DNA from 3 places in the Ensifer sp. EB106-05-01-XG146 genome. Region 2 is predicted to be linked to each of the others. Evidence: riboswitches for the same ligand, from Rfam matches in the RefSeq annotation. Region 2 holds a riboswitch; each other region holds the start of a gene.

What was found. Region 2 has a riboswitch for thiamine pyrophosphate ahead of thiC (phosphomethylpyrimidine synthase ThiC). Riboswitches for the same ligand answer to the same signal wherever they lie in the genome.
Region 1: it holds a riboswitch for thiamine pyrophosphate, as region 2 does, so the genes downstream of both, thiB (thiamine ABC transporter substrate binding subunit) here and thiC (phosphomethylpyrimidine synthase ThiC) in region 2, are expected to answer to the same signal.
Region 3: it holds a riboswitch for thiamine pyrophosphate, as region 2 does, so the genes downstream of both, thiO (glycine oxidase ThiO) here and thiC (phosphomethylpyrimidine synthase ThiC) in region 2, are expected to answer to the same signal.

Annotation. Positions count from the first base shown of each region.
Region 1 covers NZ_JBYTDX010000001.1:3,579,653-3,584,568, forward strand. Annotated here, with positions in the region: gene AC3WVQ_RS17745 (ABC-F family ATP-binding cassette domain-containing protein) at 1-709, opposite strand, end outside; gene AC3WVQ_RS17750 (thiamine diphosphokinase) at 713-1,363, opposite strand; gene AC3WVQ_RS17755 (GNAT family N-acetyltransferase) at 1,448-1,933, opposite strand; TPP riboswitch at 2,069-2,187, shown strand; gene thiB (thiamine ABC transporter substrate binding subunit) at 2,239-3,267, shown strand; gene thiP (thiamine/thiamine pyrophosphate ABC transporter permease ThiP) at 3,275-4,900, shown strand; gene thiQ (thiamine ABC transporter ATP-binding protein) at 4,897-4,916, shown strand, end outside.
Region 2 covers NZ_JBYTDX010000002.1:1,526,093-1,531,008, reverse strand. Annotated here, with positions in the region: gene AC3WVQ_RS27110 (hypothetical protein) at 122-562, shown strand; gene thiC (phosphomethylpyrimidine synthase ThiC) at 919-2,742, opposite strand; TPP riboswitch at 2,833-2,961, opposite strand; gene AC3WVQ_RS27100 (sigma-54-dependent transcriptional regulator) at 3,059-4,423, opposite strand; gene AC3WVQ_RS27095 (sensor histidine kinase) at 4,427-4,916, opposite strand, start outside.
Region 3 covers NZ_JBYTDX010000002.1:1,668,741-1,673,656, reverse strand. Annotated here, with positions in the region: gene AC3WVQ_RS27740 (amidohydrolase family protein) at 1-413, shown strand, start outside; gene AC3WVQ_RS27735 (thiamine phosphate synthase) at 447-1,052, opposite strand; gene AC3WVQ_RS27730 (thiazole synthase) at 1,049-1,822, opposite strand; gene thiS (sulfur carrier protein ThiS) at 1,826-2,023, opposite strand; gene thiO (glycine oxidase ThiO) at 2,020-2,991, opposite strand; TPP riboswitch at 3,153-3,273, opposite strand; gene bioB (biotin synthase BioB) at 3,697-4,713, shown strand; gene AC3WVQ_RS27710 (8-amino-7-oxononanoate synthase) at 4,710-4,916, shown strand, end outside.

The sequences.
Region 1 (4,916 bases), on a different contig from region 2:
CGCCGTAGCGCAGCCAATGTTCCTCGCGCTCGATCGCCTTGCCGAGCTTGTGCTGTTCCAGCTCCTCGGCCTCCAGCACCTCGTCACGCCAAGCCTCGAAATGGGCAAAGCCGCGGTCGAGCCGCCGCGACTGGCCACGGTCGAGCCAGACGGTCGCGGTCGAGACCTTCTCCAGGAAGCGCCGGTCGTGCGAGATCAGAACGAGCGCCGAACGGCTGCGGATCAGTTCGTCTTCCAGCCATTCGATCGTCGGCAGATCGAGATGGTTGGTCGGCTCGTCGAGCAGCAGGATATCCGGCTCCGGCGCCATGACACGGGCAAGCGCCGCGCGACGCGCCTCACCGCCCGAAAGGCGCTTCGGGTCTTCCTCGCCGGTCAACCCCAGGTGCTGCAGCAGATAGGCGACGCGATAGGGATCGTCACTCGGGCCGAGTCCTGCCTCGGCATAGGTCTGCACCGTGTCGTAGCCGTCGAAATCCGGCGCCTGGTGCAGATAGCGGATGGTCGCGGAGGGATGGCGGAAGATTTCGCCCGACTGCGCCTCGGCCAGGCCCGCGGCAATCTTCATCAGCGTCGACTTGCCCGAGCCGTTGCGGCCGACCAGACAGATGCGGTCGCCCGGTTCGACTTGAAAATTGGCGCCGGCTAGCAGCGGCGCGCCGCCGAAGGTGAGGAAGATGTCGTCGAGTTTCAGAATGGGAGGCGCCAAGGCTCAGGCTCCGGAAAGATCATAGGGGCGGGCGAGCACAATGGCGCGACCGCTCTGGAGAGTGAAGCGAAGGGGACCCTCCGCAACGTTGGAAACGGTTCGGGACGAGCCGAACGGCAAGGTGAAATCGTCGAGCGGATAGCGCGCATTGACGATCGAAAGACCGGTAAGCTCGGTCAACCCGAGCACCGAGAAGAGGCAGCCCTTGGGTAGGTCGAGGTCGAGCGAGCCGGCCAGCAGCGGATAGGCCTCTTCCTCGCCCGAGGTCATCAACACGGAAAGGCCACGCTCGGCAAGGGCGACGGCATGCAGCAGGTGCATGAAGGCGTGATCGCTGCGGGTACCGCCGAGGGCGCCGGCGAAAATCAGGCGATCGGCTCCACGCGACAGCGCCGCCTCGACCGCGATCTCCCCGTCCGTCGCGGCCTTCGCCGCCGGATAGGGCTCGCGCGGGACGGAGGCGTAGTCCGCAAGAAGGGCTTCCTCGGTCGAGTCGAAATCACCGACCCAGACATCCGGCACGATGCCGAGCAATCGGGCATGGCGCATGCCGCCGTCAGCCGCAATGAAGCGACTTGCGGCCAGCTGGTGAGCCAGCCGGTCGGTCAGCGAAAGGGCGCCGCCAAGCAGAATGGTGAAGGTCGATCGAGCCATGGCAAAGCCCATAGCGCAAAGGACCGCCGAAGGAAAACGAAGAAAACCGTCGAACGAGCGGTTCTCGATATTTTGGTCAGACCATCAATGCCCCTCGGGCACCGGATCGGGAAAAAGCATGCCGGCATAAATGCCGGGGGTCGAATCCGGAATTTCGACGGCGCCGGCCACCCGCTCGTAGAACTTCGCCGGCCCGACGCCGCCGATAATCGCGTAGCCATAGCCGGCCTCGCGCATGGCCGTGAGGCTTGCAAGCAACAGTGCCTCACCGATCCCCTGCCCGCGCATGCTTTCGTCGACGCCGGTCGGACCGAAGAAGCCGAGTGCCGTTACGTCGTGGCAGGAAAAGCCGACGATCTTTTCGTCATGGACAGCGACGTGCATGCGCGTCGGGGTGGAGGAAAAGGCGGCTTCCGCCTCGCCCGCCCATCCGGCACCGAAAGTCTTTTCAATCCAGGAAACGACCAGGCGGCGCTCCGGCGCCATGGCGCGGCGAATGCTGATGCCAAGGCCAAGCTTCGACTGAGGTTCAGCCGGCAGGGCATAAAGTCGAACAAGCATATCGGGCATGACATTTCCTCCTCGCTGCCGTTGTGTAGCGCAGTTGGCGGCATACGCAAACACGAGCCATTGTGCTGGCCAGGCGTCCCCTTGCTTCGCCGTAAACATCGCTTGCCATGGGACCGAGGCAGCGGTAAATCTCTTGCCGCTCTAACGGGGTGCCTCCCGACCGCATTGCGGCCGGAGGCTGAGAGGCGTCAAAACGCCAACCCGCGGAACCTGATCCGGCTCATACCGGCGGAGGGATTAGACGCGATCGGATCGATACGCCCTTTTCCCATGCAACAACGAACTTTGGGAGAGAGGTCCTCGCCATGTCCAATTCATCGCAACTTAAATTCTTTAGCCGGCTAGCCCTTGCGACGGCCGCGAGCCTTGTTTTCTCCGGCGCCGCGACCGCCGCCGACAAGACGCTGACGGTGTACACCTATGAGAGCTTTATCACCGAATGGGGCCCGGGCGCCAAGGTCGCAGAAGCCTTCGAGAAGACCTGCGAATGCAAGGTCAACTATGTCGGCGTGGCCGACGGCGTCGAGCTGCTCACCCGCCTGAAGCTCGAAGGCGAGGCTTCCAAGGCCGACATCGTGCTTGGCCTCGACACCAACCTCGTTGCGGAAGCCAAGGCAACGGGCTTCTTCGCGCCGCACGGCGTCGAGGCAACCGGCGTCACCGTTCCCGGCAACTTCTCCGACGACACGTTCCTGCCCTATGACTACGGCCACTTCGCCGTCGTCTACGACACCGAGACGCTGAAGACGCCGCCGAAGAGCCTGAAGGAGCTGGTAGAAGGCGACCCGTCGCAGAAGATCGTCATCGAGGATCCGCGTACGTCGACGCCGGGCCTCGGCCTCCTGCTCTGGGTCAAGGCCGTCTATGGCGATGAGGCGGGTGCCGCCTGGACGAAGCTGAAGGACCGCGTTCTGACCGTCACCCCCGGCTGGTCGGAAGCCTATGGCCTCTTCACCAAGGGCGAGGCGCCGATGGTGCTGTCCTACACCACGTCGCCGGCCTACCACATGGTCGCGGAAAACACCGAGCGCTATCAGGCCGCTGCCTTCTCCGAAGGGCACTACATCCAGATCGAAGTCGCCGGCATGACCAAGAACGCCAAGGAGCCGGAACTGGCAAAGCAGTTCCTCGCCTTCATGACCGGTCCGGACTTCCAGTCGATCATCCCGACGACGAACTGGATGATGCCGGTCGCAGCGACCAAGGAGCCGCTGCCGGACGCCTTCAATAAGCTGGTCAAGCCGGAAAACACCTTCCTCCTGCCCTCGGAGGACGTCGCCAAGAACCGCAAGGCCTGGATCGACGAATGGCTTGCCGCCATGAGCAAGAACTGAGGCCGGATTGTTCGCACTGCGCGAAAATCGTATGACAGTGGTCGCCGGGGCAGCCTGCCTCGGCGTCTTCGTCCTTTTCGTCGGTCTTGCGATCGTCGCCTTGCTGAGCCAGACGGGCGGCGCGAGCGACGATGCGCTGTTCGACGCCTACATCTGGCGCGTCACCCGCTTCACGCTGCTGCAGGCGACCCTCTCGACGTTGCTGTCCGTGCTCTTTGCCATCCCCGTCGCCCGGGCGCTAGCGCGACGACCGCAGTTCCCCGGCCGCATCTGGCTGCTGCGCTTGATGGCGCTGCCACTCGGACTGCCGGTTCTGGTTGGCGCACTCGGGCTGATCGAGATCTGGGGGCGGCAGGGTTTCCTCAATTCCGGCCTACGCTGGCTCGGCCTCGCGCAGCCCGTCAGCATTTACGGCCTGTTCGGCATCCTGCTTGCCCACGTCTTCTTCAACATGCCGCTTGCAGCGCGCCTGTTCCTGGCCGGGCTCGAGCGCATCCCCGCCGAATACTGGCGCAGCGCCGCCAATCTCGGCATGCCGTCACGCGCACTCTTTCGCTTCATCGAATGGCCCGTGCTGCGCGGCCTCCTGCCGGGTGCCGCCGGCCTCGTCTTCATGCTCTGCGCCACCAGCTTCACCCTCGTGCTGACGCTCGGCGGCGGGCCTGCGGCCAGCACAATCGAAGTGGCGATCTACCAGGCGCTGCGTTTCGATTTCGATCCGCCGCGCGCGATCGCGCTGTCAGCCCTGCAGATCGCCATGACCGGCCTGCTGCTGCTCCTGCTTCGTCATCTGGCGACCGAGCCGGAAGAGGGCATGACCGGTGGCCGCACTGTGCGCCGTTTCGATGGCGCGTCAAGGATCGCGCGCCTGAGTGATGGCACCTGGATCACGCTTGCCTTTCTGTTTCTCGGCGCGCCGCTGGTCGCGGTTCTCATCTCCGGACTCGAAGCCGATCTGCTGAAGCTCGCCCGCGATCCGGCGGTGCACCGGGCGCTGCGGACGAGTGCGGCAATCGCGCTCGCCTCGGCACTCGCCTCCGTCACCATGGCAGCCGTGATGATCCGGGCGGCGGCAACCGCCACCGCGCCGCGTCACGCGACGTCGCTCTCCCGCGGCTTTGCCGGTGCCATCGGTGCCAGCACCTCGCTGATCCTCTTGGTGCCGCCGGTGGTGCTCGGCGCCGGATGGTTTCTGCTTTTGCGTCCCTTCGGTGACGTCGCGCGCTTTGCACCTGCCATCGTCGTTGCGATCAACGCGCTGATGGCGCTGCCCTTCGTCCACCGCATCCTCGCGCCGGCAATGGCGACCCATGCGGCACGGTCCGAACGGCTGACGGCAAGCCTTGGCATTCGTGGTTTTGATCGTCTGCGATGGATCGACTTTCCGGCGCTGCGCAAGCCGCTATTGATGGCCCTTTCCTTCGCCATGGCGCTGTCGCTCGGCGACCTCGGCGCCGTCGCTCTCTTCGGCAGCCAAGACATGGTGACGCTGCCGTGGCTGCTCTATAGCCGTATGGGCAGCTACCGCACCGCCGACGCCGCCGGTCTCGCCCTTTTCCTCGGGCTTCTCTGCCTGATATTCACCATCCTCGGCACGGCCAATGACAGCCGGCCGGAAGGACGCAAAGCATGATCGATCCCGTTCCCGC
Region 2 (4,916 bases):
TTGGCCCGCTCCCCTCGGGAGGCTCTTCCGGTGTCCGGCGAAAAAGATTGAGGAAACTGCTGCCGCCGTGCCATACGCTGCCGGTTGGTCCGTAATCCCGCCCGTCGCGCGATGAGGATGAGTGGCGCTCGCTGTCTCCGCCGCTCAGGCCGCTTCCGTCGATGACGCCGCCTCCACCGCCAGCCCCGGTCCCGCCGGGCTCGCCGCCCACGCCGCTACCATCGCCGGAGCCCCAATCGCCGCCACCCTCTGTGCCGTTGCTTCCGCCGCTCCCGACGTTTTCGCTACCTTGGTCGCTGCCGCCCGCGGCACCTTCACCATTCGTGCCGCCGGCATCGGCGTCGTCCGCATGGGCAGCGGAAATCCAGGAAAGGCCCGCGGCAAAGCCCCGGTCACCGTTGAGGCGCGGCAGATCTCCGCCGAATGCTGCAAGGGCTCCTATGGACAAGGCCGTCAGTCTCAACAGGCATGTCCTCAAGTCATTCTCCTTGTGCAAACGGTGTTCTTGCGTCGTCCTGCAGGACTTTTGCGCGGGTACAGTTCGGCTGCCCGCAGCGAATGAATTTCGCCGACAGCGACTTTTGCGTGCGCCTTGCATATCGTTCAATCGATGTGGGGACAAGCTATTGGGGGGACGGGCGACACGGAGCGCAAGGTGCGGGCCTCTGGCGGCGGCCACGACATACAGATGATCGCCCTCATCGCTGAGGCGTCGCGAGAGGGACAGAGGACGTTGCATGTTTGTTGATTGAACGGGGTCGTTGGCGCGCCTCCCACCCTCCGTCATGCTCGGCTCAAGCCCAAGCATGACGGAGGAGGAGAGCCTTGGCGATCGCCGCTTCCGCTTCCGAGGCGGGAGGCGCAGCCCTGAGTGAACTGAAGGGGCCGTGACTGGCCCCTTCAACGAGTCTCTGTCGTCTACTCGGCCGCGCCAGCCGCCCCTTCCACCGGCATATAGAGGTCGCCGCCCTCGCGGTATTTCGCGGCCATTGCCTCCAGGCCTTCCTTCTGCGCTTCTGCGCGGATGTCGTGCGAGATCCGCATCGAGCAGAATTTCGGGCCGCACATGGAGCAGAAATGCGCGACCTTGTGCGCTTCCTTCGGCAGTGTCTCGTCGTGGAAGTTACGGGCCGTCTCCGGGTCGAGCGAGAGGTTGAACTGGTCCTCCCAGCGGAATTCGAAGCGCGCGCGCGACAGCGCGTCGTCGCGCAGCTGGGCGGCCGGATGGCCCTTGGCGAGATCGGCGGCATGGGCGGCGATCTTGTAGGTGATGACGCCGACCTTGACGTCGTTGCGATCGGGAAGACCCAGATGCTCCTTCGGCGTGACGTAGCAGAGCATGGCGGTGCCGAACCAGCCGATCATCGCCGCGCCGATGCCCGACGTGATGTGGTCGTAGCCGGGCGCAATGTCCGTCGTCAGCGGTCCGAGTGTGTAGAACGGCGCCTCGCCGCAGACGGCGAGTTGCTTGTCCATGTTCTCCTTGATCTTGTGCATCGGCACGTGGCCGGGGCCTTCGATCATCACCTGACAATCCTTGGCCCAGGCGATCTTGGTGAGCTCGCCGAGCGTTTCGAGTTCGGCGAATTGTGCCGCGTCGTTGGCATCGGCGATCGAGCCGGGGCGCAGGCCGTCGCCGAGCGAGAAGGAGACGTCATAGGCGCGGCAGATGTCGCAGATTTCCTCGAAATGCTCGTAAAGGAAGCTCTCGCGATGGTGATGCAGACACCACTTGGCCATGATCGAGCCGCCGCGCGAAACGATGCCGGTGACGCGATCGACGGTGAGCGGGATGTAGTGCAGCCGGACGCCGGCATGGATGGTGAAATAGTCGACGCCCTGTTCAGCCTGCTCGATCAGCGTGTCGCGATAGACTTCCCAGGTGAGGTCCTCGGCAATGCCGTTGACCTTTTCCAGCGCCTGGTAAAGCGGCACGGTGCCGATCGGAACCGGTGAGTTGCGGATGATCCATTCGCGGATGTTGTGGATGTTGCGGCCGGTCGAAAGGTCCATGACGGTGTCGGCGCCCCAGCGCGTCGCCCAGACCATCTTTTCGACCTCTTCCGCCATCGACGAGGTGACGGCGGAGTTGCCGATATTGGCATTGATCTTCACCAGAAAATTACGGCCGATGATCATCGGCTCGGATTCCGGATGGTTGATGTTGGCAGGCAGGATCGCGCGACCGCTGGCAATTTCCTGGCGCACGAATTCGGGTGTCACGTGATCGGGGATGTGGGCGCCGAAGCTCTCGCCGTCGCGGACTTTCGCACGCGCCGCGTCGCGGCCGAGATTTTCGCGGATCGCCACGAACTCCATTTCCGGCGTGATGATGCCGGCGCGGGCATAGGCAAGCTGGGTCACTGCGCGGCCGCCCGTGGCCTTCAGCGGCGCATGCTGGAACGGGAAGGTCGGTGTCAGCCTGTCGCCGCTCACAAAGCCGTTGTCCTCGGGGCGGACCACGCGTCCCTCACAGGTTTCCACATCGCCGCGGTCGACGATCCAGTTGCGGCGCAGCCGCGGCAGGCCGTCCTCGATGCGGATCTCGGCGTCGTCGGCGGTGTAGGCGCCGGAGGAATCATAGACCGTAACCGGTTGCTCGCCCGACGTCGGGTGGAGCGCAATCTCGCGCATCGGCACGCGGATATCCGGATGAAGCACGCCCGGCTTGTGGATCTTGCGGGAGGCGGGAAGCGGTCCTTGCGTGACCGTGAGGGCTGCGGGTTTGGTGGCAATATTCATGACGAGGCTCCAAGTTTGCAATTGGAGACCCAGTTCTGATGCCGGAAAGATGAAAGACGCTCCGCCAGATGCTGGACGCACGGAATCCTGGCTTCGATATCTGCACCGTCCCTACGCCAGTATGAACTGGATCAGGTTCAACGGGTCACTGCGCCACAGCCGGCAAGCCGGCCATCCAGCAGAATCTCAGCCCCTTGCGGGACCCCCCTGGTGAATGCCTAGATCATAGCCATCGATCGGCCCGGGTCGTCAAGCGTGAATTCGCCTGCCGACAAAGATGCACCTATTGCGTGTGGTGACGGATTCGGGTTTGACGCTAGCGGCCGGCCTTTTCCGGTGCGGCCCGCTCGGCGTAATCGGCACGGTTGATGCCGTGGCGCTGGAGCTTGTCGTAGAATGTCTTGCGCGGAATGCCGAGCGCCTCGATCGTCGCCTTGACGTCGCCGCGCTGAGCCCGCAACACCTCTTTCAGGATCTCCGCCTCGTAGCGTTCGAGCCGTTCCGGGAGCGCAAATCCAGGCTGTTCGGCGGGCGCAATCGGCTGTCCCAGCGGACCTTCGACACCAAGCGCCACGCGTTCTGCAAAGTGCGAGAGCTCGCGCACATTGCCCGGCCAGGCATGCGTCATCAGATGTCTCTGCACGGCCGATGTGACCACAGGCGCGTCGCGCTTGAAGCGCTCGGCCGCCCGGGTCAGGAAGTGCGAGAAGAGCAGCGGGATATCGTCTCGGCGTTCGCGCAGCGGTGGGATCGACAGCGTTACGACATTCAATCTAAAGTAGAGGTCTTCCCGGAAATCGCCGCGCTGCGCCGGGTCGCCAAGATCGATTTTGGCAGCCGCGATGACGCGGATATCGACCGGACGAACCTGGTTGGTGCCAAGCGGCGTGATTTCGCGCGCTTCCAGAACGCGCAGCATCTTCACTTGAGTCGCCGGTGGCATCGCCTCGATCTCGTCGAGGAACAGCGTGCCGCCGCTCGCATGCTCGATCCGGCCGATGCGCTTCTTCAAGGCGCCGGTGAAGGCGCCCTGTTCGTGGCCGAAGAGTTCGCTTTCGATCACCGTTTCGGGCAGCGCCCCGCAATTCAGCGCCACGAAGTTGCCGTTGCGGCGTCGGCTCCAATTGTGGAGCAGCGTCGCCACCACCTCCTTGCCGCTGCCCGTCTCGCCGGCGACGAGCACGTCGACATCGGTATCGGCAATGTGCCGGATCGTCTGGCGCAAACGTTCCATGACCGGCGTCTGGCCGATCAGCGGCAGGCTGTCGCCGGCCGTCTCGGCGGCCCGTTTCAGCGCGCGGTTTTCCATCACGAGCCGGCGTTTTTCCAGCGCGCGATGCACGCTCTGCACCAGCCGGTCGGCGGCAAAGGGTTTGGGGATGAAGTCGTAGACGCCATCCTGCAGCGCCTGCACTGCCATCGGGATGTCGCCATGGCCGGTCACCAGGATCACCGGCAGATCCGCGTCGAAAGCTTCGATGCGGCGGAAGAAGGCGAGGCCGTCGATGCCCGGCATGCGGATATCGCTGACGACGACTCCGTCGAAATTCGCATCCAGCGTCTTCAACGCTTCGGCAGCGCTGGCAAAAGGGGTAACGGCGAGGCCGGCGAGTTCCAGCGTCTGCGTCATCGCCTTGCGCAGATGGTTGTCGTCGTCGACGAGATAGACGGTCGGCTGCATCGCTCAGGCCCTCTTCAGGCGAACCGTGAAGACGGTGCCCCTGTCGCTGGTTTCGACGGTGATATCGCCGCCATAGTCGGCGACGATCTCCTTGGAGATGGCAAGGCCGAGGCCGAGCCCTTCATCCTTCGAGGTGTTGAACGGCGTGAACAGATCCTCGTGGATGTGCAGGGGAATGCCTGGGCCGTTATCGGCAACGACGAGCAAAACCGTCCCGGAGGGGCTGTCCTTGCAGCGCACGCGGATCTCGGCGTCGCTGCGCGTGCCGAGCGCTTCCAGGGCATTTTGCAAAAGGTTGATCAGCACCTGCTCGAGCCGGATGTGGCTGCCGAGGACGCTGAGGCCATTTTCCGGCAGGTCGATGACGATCGCATCCATGCGGCCGGCAAAGCGGCTGCGCAGCAGCATCATCGCCCCCTCGATCACGTCGCGCATGGGCGTCGGCTCGGCGACGAAGCGGCCCTTGCGAGCGAAGCTTCTGAGTTCGTCGGTG
Region 3 (4,916 bases), 140 kb from region 2:
GGGAGGACATCATTGGCGAGACGATCGGCCACGGGCGCCGGCCGAACCTGTTTGCCGACCTGAGCTACCTGAGCGAGCTCGTCACCGACAACACGCCCGGGCTGCACGAAAAAATCCGCGCGCTGCTCGACAAATGGCTGCGGGACTACGATCCCGATGCGCGCCATCTGATGTTCGGCACCGACTGGTCGATGATGGCGCTGGAGAAGGACTACAACGCCTACGTCCCGCGGATCGCCCAGCAACTGAAGGAGGCCAATGTGAGCGAGGAGGACCAGCAGAACATCTTCTGGAAGAACGCCTCCCGTTACCTCGGCCTCGACCGGCCGGGGCCGACCCGCCAGCGGCTCGCCACCTATTGTCGCAAGCGTGGCCTGGACGCCTCCTGGCTCTCGCAGCTGGAGATCGCCTGACCGCGAAACTGCTACCCGCGGTCCGGCACGTGCCTATCGCCACGGTGCGGTTCTGGCGATCCATTCGCGCGTCCGGCCTTCCGGGTCGGCGTTGCGGGTGATGTCGGTAACGACGGCGGCGATGTCGGCGCCGTGCTCGAAGACGCCGGCGATCCGCTCGACGTTGAGGCCGCCGATGGCGACCAGCGGCAGCAACCCGACACGGTTCCGCCAGGCGGCAAGGCGCGGCAGTCCCTGCGGCGCCCACTTCATAGCCTTGAGAATGGTCGGGTAAACCGGTCCGAGCGCGACATAGTCGGGCTTGGCAGCAAGTGCTGTCTCCAGTTCCGTCTCGTCATGGGTGCTGAGTCCGAGCTTCAGGCCGGCGGCGCGGATTGCAGTAAGGTCGGCCTCCGCCAGGTCCTCCTGGCCGAGATGGACGAAGTCGCAGCCTTCCGCGATCGCCAGTTGCCAGTAGTCGTTGACGATGAGCTGGCAGCCCTGCTCGTCGCAAACGGCCTTGGCCGCGCGGATCTCGCGGCGGATCTCCGCTTCCGTACGATCCTTGACGCGTAGCTGCACCAGCTTGACGCCGAGCGGCACCAGCCGCTCGATCCAATCCGTGCTGTCGACGATGAGATAGAAGGGGTCAAGTTTCACGCAAACACCGCCTTTCCGATGACGGGGGTGGAAGGGACGGCAAAATCGCGCGGCTCGAGCATGCCCGCCTCGAAGGCCTGCCGGCCGGCATCGATCGCGCCCGCGAACGCAGCGGCCATCAGCGCGGGCTTGGCGGCGCCGGCGACGGCGGTGTTGAGCAGGACGGCATCGAAGCCGAACTCCATCACCGTCGTTGCGTGCGAGGGCCGGCCGATGCCGGCATCGACGATCAGCGGCACATCGGGAAAGTTGGCCCGCATTGCCCTGAGCGCCTGGATGTTCTGCGGCCCCATGGCGCTGCCGATCGGCGCGCACCAGGGCATCAGCACCTTGCAGCCGGCTTCCACGAGCCGTTCGGCAACCACGAGATCATCCGTGGTGTAGGGAAAGACTTCGAACCCTTCGGCCGAGAGGATGCGCGCCGCCTCGACCAGCCCGAAGACATCGGGCTGCAGCGTATCGTGGTGGCCGATCACTTCGAGTTTCAGCCAGTTGGTGCCGAAGACCTCGCGCGCCATCTTGGCCGTCAACACCGCCTCTGACACCGAGTGGCAGCCGGCGGTGTTCGGCAGCACGTGCACGCCGAGCGCCCGGATCAGTTCGAAGAAGGCGCCGCCCTGGCGGCCTCCGGCGGTTTCGCGCCGGAGCGAGACCGTGACGATCTCAGTGCCTGACGATCGCACCGCATCTTCCATAACGGCGGGGGAGGGGTAGCGGGCGGTGCCGAGCAGCAACCGTGAGCGCAGGTCCTGTCCATAAAGCGTCAGCATGTCTCAGCCTCCTTTCATCGGCGAGAGAATTTCGATCCGGTCCCTGTCGCTGAGCGCATGACCCGAACGGTCGGCCCGGTGCACCAGTTCGCCGTTGACGGCGGTGGCGAGCCAGTCGCCTTCGAAATCAAGGGCGGCCAGAAGCTCGGCGAGGGTGGTGACGGCGAGGTCGTGATCCTCGCCATTGACGGTCAGTCTCATGCGGCATCTCCCTTCAGGTCCTGCGCAAGCGCGAGGTCGGCTGCTTCCGCCGCCAGGGCCGGCGAAAGCAGGAAGCCATGGCGGTAAAGTCCGTTGATCGTGATGGTCTGCTCGGTGCGCAGGGCGCGCGGCAGGTTGTTGGCGAAGGCGGGGCGGACGCCGGCGCCGGTTTCGACGAGGCGCGCTTCGCCGAAGGCCGGATGCAGCGCATAGGCGGCGTTCAGCAGTTCCATGAGGGAGCGGGCGGTGATCGGTCCGCCGTCATCCGTCTCGATCATCGTCGCCCCGCACATGAAGAGGCCGCCGCCGCGCGGCACGATGTAGAGCGGGATGCGGGGATGAATGAGCCTGACCGGCCGCGACAGTTCCACGTCGCTTGTCTGCAGGTAGAGCATTTCGCCGCGCACGCCCCGCAGGCCCGGCGTTTCGCCGATGCGTGCCGCGCCGGCGCAGTCGGCGACGAGATCGTGGTGGCCATCGTCGCTCGTCTCATCGAGGAAGGTGACGCCGTGATCGACAAGCTTCTGCCGCAACCGGCTCAGCGCCCGGCGCGGGTCGAGATGCGCCTCACCGGGAAAAAACAGCGCCTCGCGGAAACGTCCGGCAAGCGCCGGTTCCAGCCGTTCGATCGCGGCGGCGTCGAGCCATTCGAAGCCGGAGGTGCGTGAGGCAAAGCGCTTGAGTTCGCCCGCATCCCGTGGCGGGGCGACGACAAGCGTGCCGTTTCGGGAAACCTCGCCCGGCAGGGCGTCGTCCCACCAGTCGATGGCGCCGATGCCCTTCGTCAGCACCACCTCTTCGGCGCTCTCGCGTTCGCACCAGGGTGCCAGCATGCCGCCGGCAAACCAGGAGGCCGCGCCGGCAAAGCCTGGTTTTTGCTCGACAACCGTCACCGCGACACCGCGGGCGCTAAGTTCATGCGCCAGACAGAGCCCTGCGACGCCGGCACCTTTGACGAGGATCCGCATGGCTCAGTGTTCCCGCGAGGCGTGGGCGGGCCGTCGTGAGGGAAGCGGGATGGTGTTGGCGGTGTGCATGCCGAGGCTCCGATTGTGGAGACCCAGTTCACGAGCGAAGGAAGGGGAAGGACGCCTTGCCGTTGAATGGTCGCGTGAACGCGACGTTTGCGGCAGCGATGTCTGCACCGTCCCTACGCCAGTATGAACTGGATCAGGTTCAACGGGTCACTGCGCCGCGCAAACCGCATAGCAGAATCTCAGCCCCTTGGCGGGACACCCCTGGTGAATGCTCCAAGCTGACCGTTCGGGGCGGTTTTTGTCAAGAGCCAGCATTCGTGTGCGATGTGATCTCAGCTGCCGAGAAAATTATCTATAATTTTGCGACGAGAAAGCGGAAGCGTTGGCGGCGTGCTGAGGGGAGGAGTGTCAGGCGGGCAGAGCGGGTCGAAAAATACCGGAGAAGCCCCGCTCGTCCTCGTTTCTCGGGTGCGTTACGCCCGATTTCGGAAATGGGAGATGCGACCGATTGATTGGTGATTGTTGCCCTGTCTCGGCGGTTTCCAGATTCACTCACGGTCAAAATACAACCAGAAGGGTATTTGCTAACACAAACTCTCCACCTGGGTGCTTGCGAACTTTGCTGGTCGATAAAATTATAGATAATATCAGATTCTATCTATTTCGCGTTTGCGATGACCTGGAGGACGAGCCGAAATGCTGGACGGAACCCTATCAACTGGCGCTAATTTTACCCCGGGCGACGCGGGCGAATCCCGCTGGACCCAAGCGGAAGCTGAAAAAATCTATAATTTGCCGTTCAACGATTTGCTCTACCGCGCACACACGGTCCATCGTGCGCAGTTCGATCCCAACGCCATCCAGATGAGCCGGCTGCTCTCGATCAAGACCGGAGGCTGCGCCGAGGATTGCGGCTATTGCAGCCAGTCCGCCCACTATCCGACCGGGCTCAAGGCATCGAAGCTGATGGAGGTCGAGCGTGTGCTTGCCGAGGCGCGACAGGCGCGCGACGGCGGTGCGACGCGCTATTGCATGGGGGCCGCCTGGCGCAGCCCGAAGGACCGCGACATGGACGCGATCGTCGCCATGATCGGCGGTGTGCGGGCGCTTGGCATGGAAACCTGCATGACGCTCGGGATGCTGACGCCGGACCAGTCCGCACGGCTCGCCGAGGCCGGGCTCGACTACTACAACCACAATGTCGATACCTCCGAACGCTTCTACGGCGAGATCATCACCACCCGCAGCTTTGCCGACCGGCTGGAGACGCTCGCGAATGTCCGCGACGCCGGCATCAAGGTCTGCGCCGGTGGCATTCTCGGCATGGGCGAAACCGCCGACGACCGGATCTCCATGCTGGTGACGCTCGCCAATCTGCCGGTGCCGCCCGAAAGCGTGCCGATCAACATGCTGATCCCGATCCCGGGCTCGAAGCTGGCCGATGCAGCGCCCGTCGATCCGATCGATTTCGTCCGCACCATCGCGCTTGCCCGCATCCTGATGCCGCTATCGCATGTCCGGCTTTCGGCCGGCCGGACCGACATGAGCGACGAGACGCAGGCGCTCTGTTTCTTCGCCGGCGCCAATTCGATCTTTGTCGGCGAAACCCTGCTGACCGCCGACAATCCCGGCGAGGACCATGATGCGGCGCTCTTCCGACGCCTGGGGTTGAAGCCGATGGCTCCGGCGGCAAGGCAGGATGCGGCCGAATGACCCTGGGTCTGTTTGCGCGCTATGAGAAGACGCTGGAGGGCCTTGATCGCAAGGGCCGCCGGCGCGCACTTGCCCCCGCTGGCGGCCTGGATTTTACCTCGAACGACTACCTGGCGCTCGCCGCTTCGACGCGGCTGAAGGCGGCGATAACGAGTGCCATCGCGCGCGGCGTGCCGGTCGGCTCCGGCGGCTCACGGCTGTTG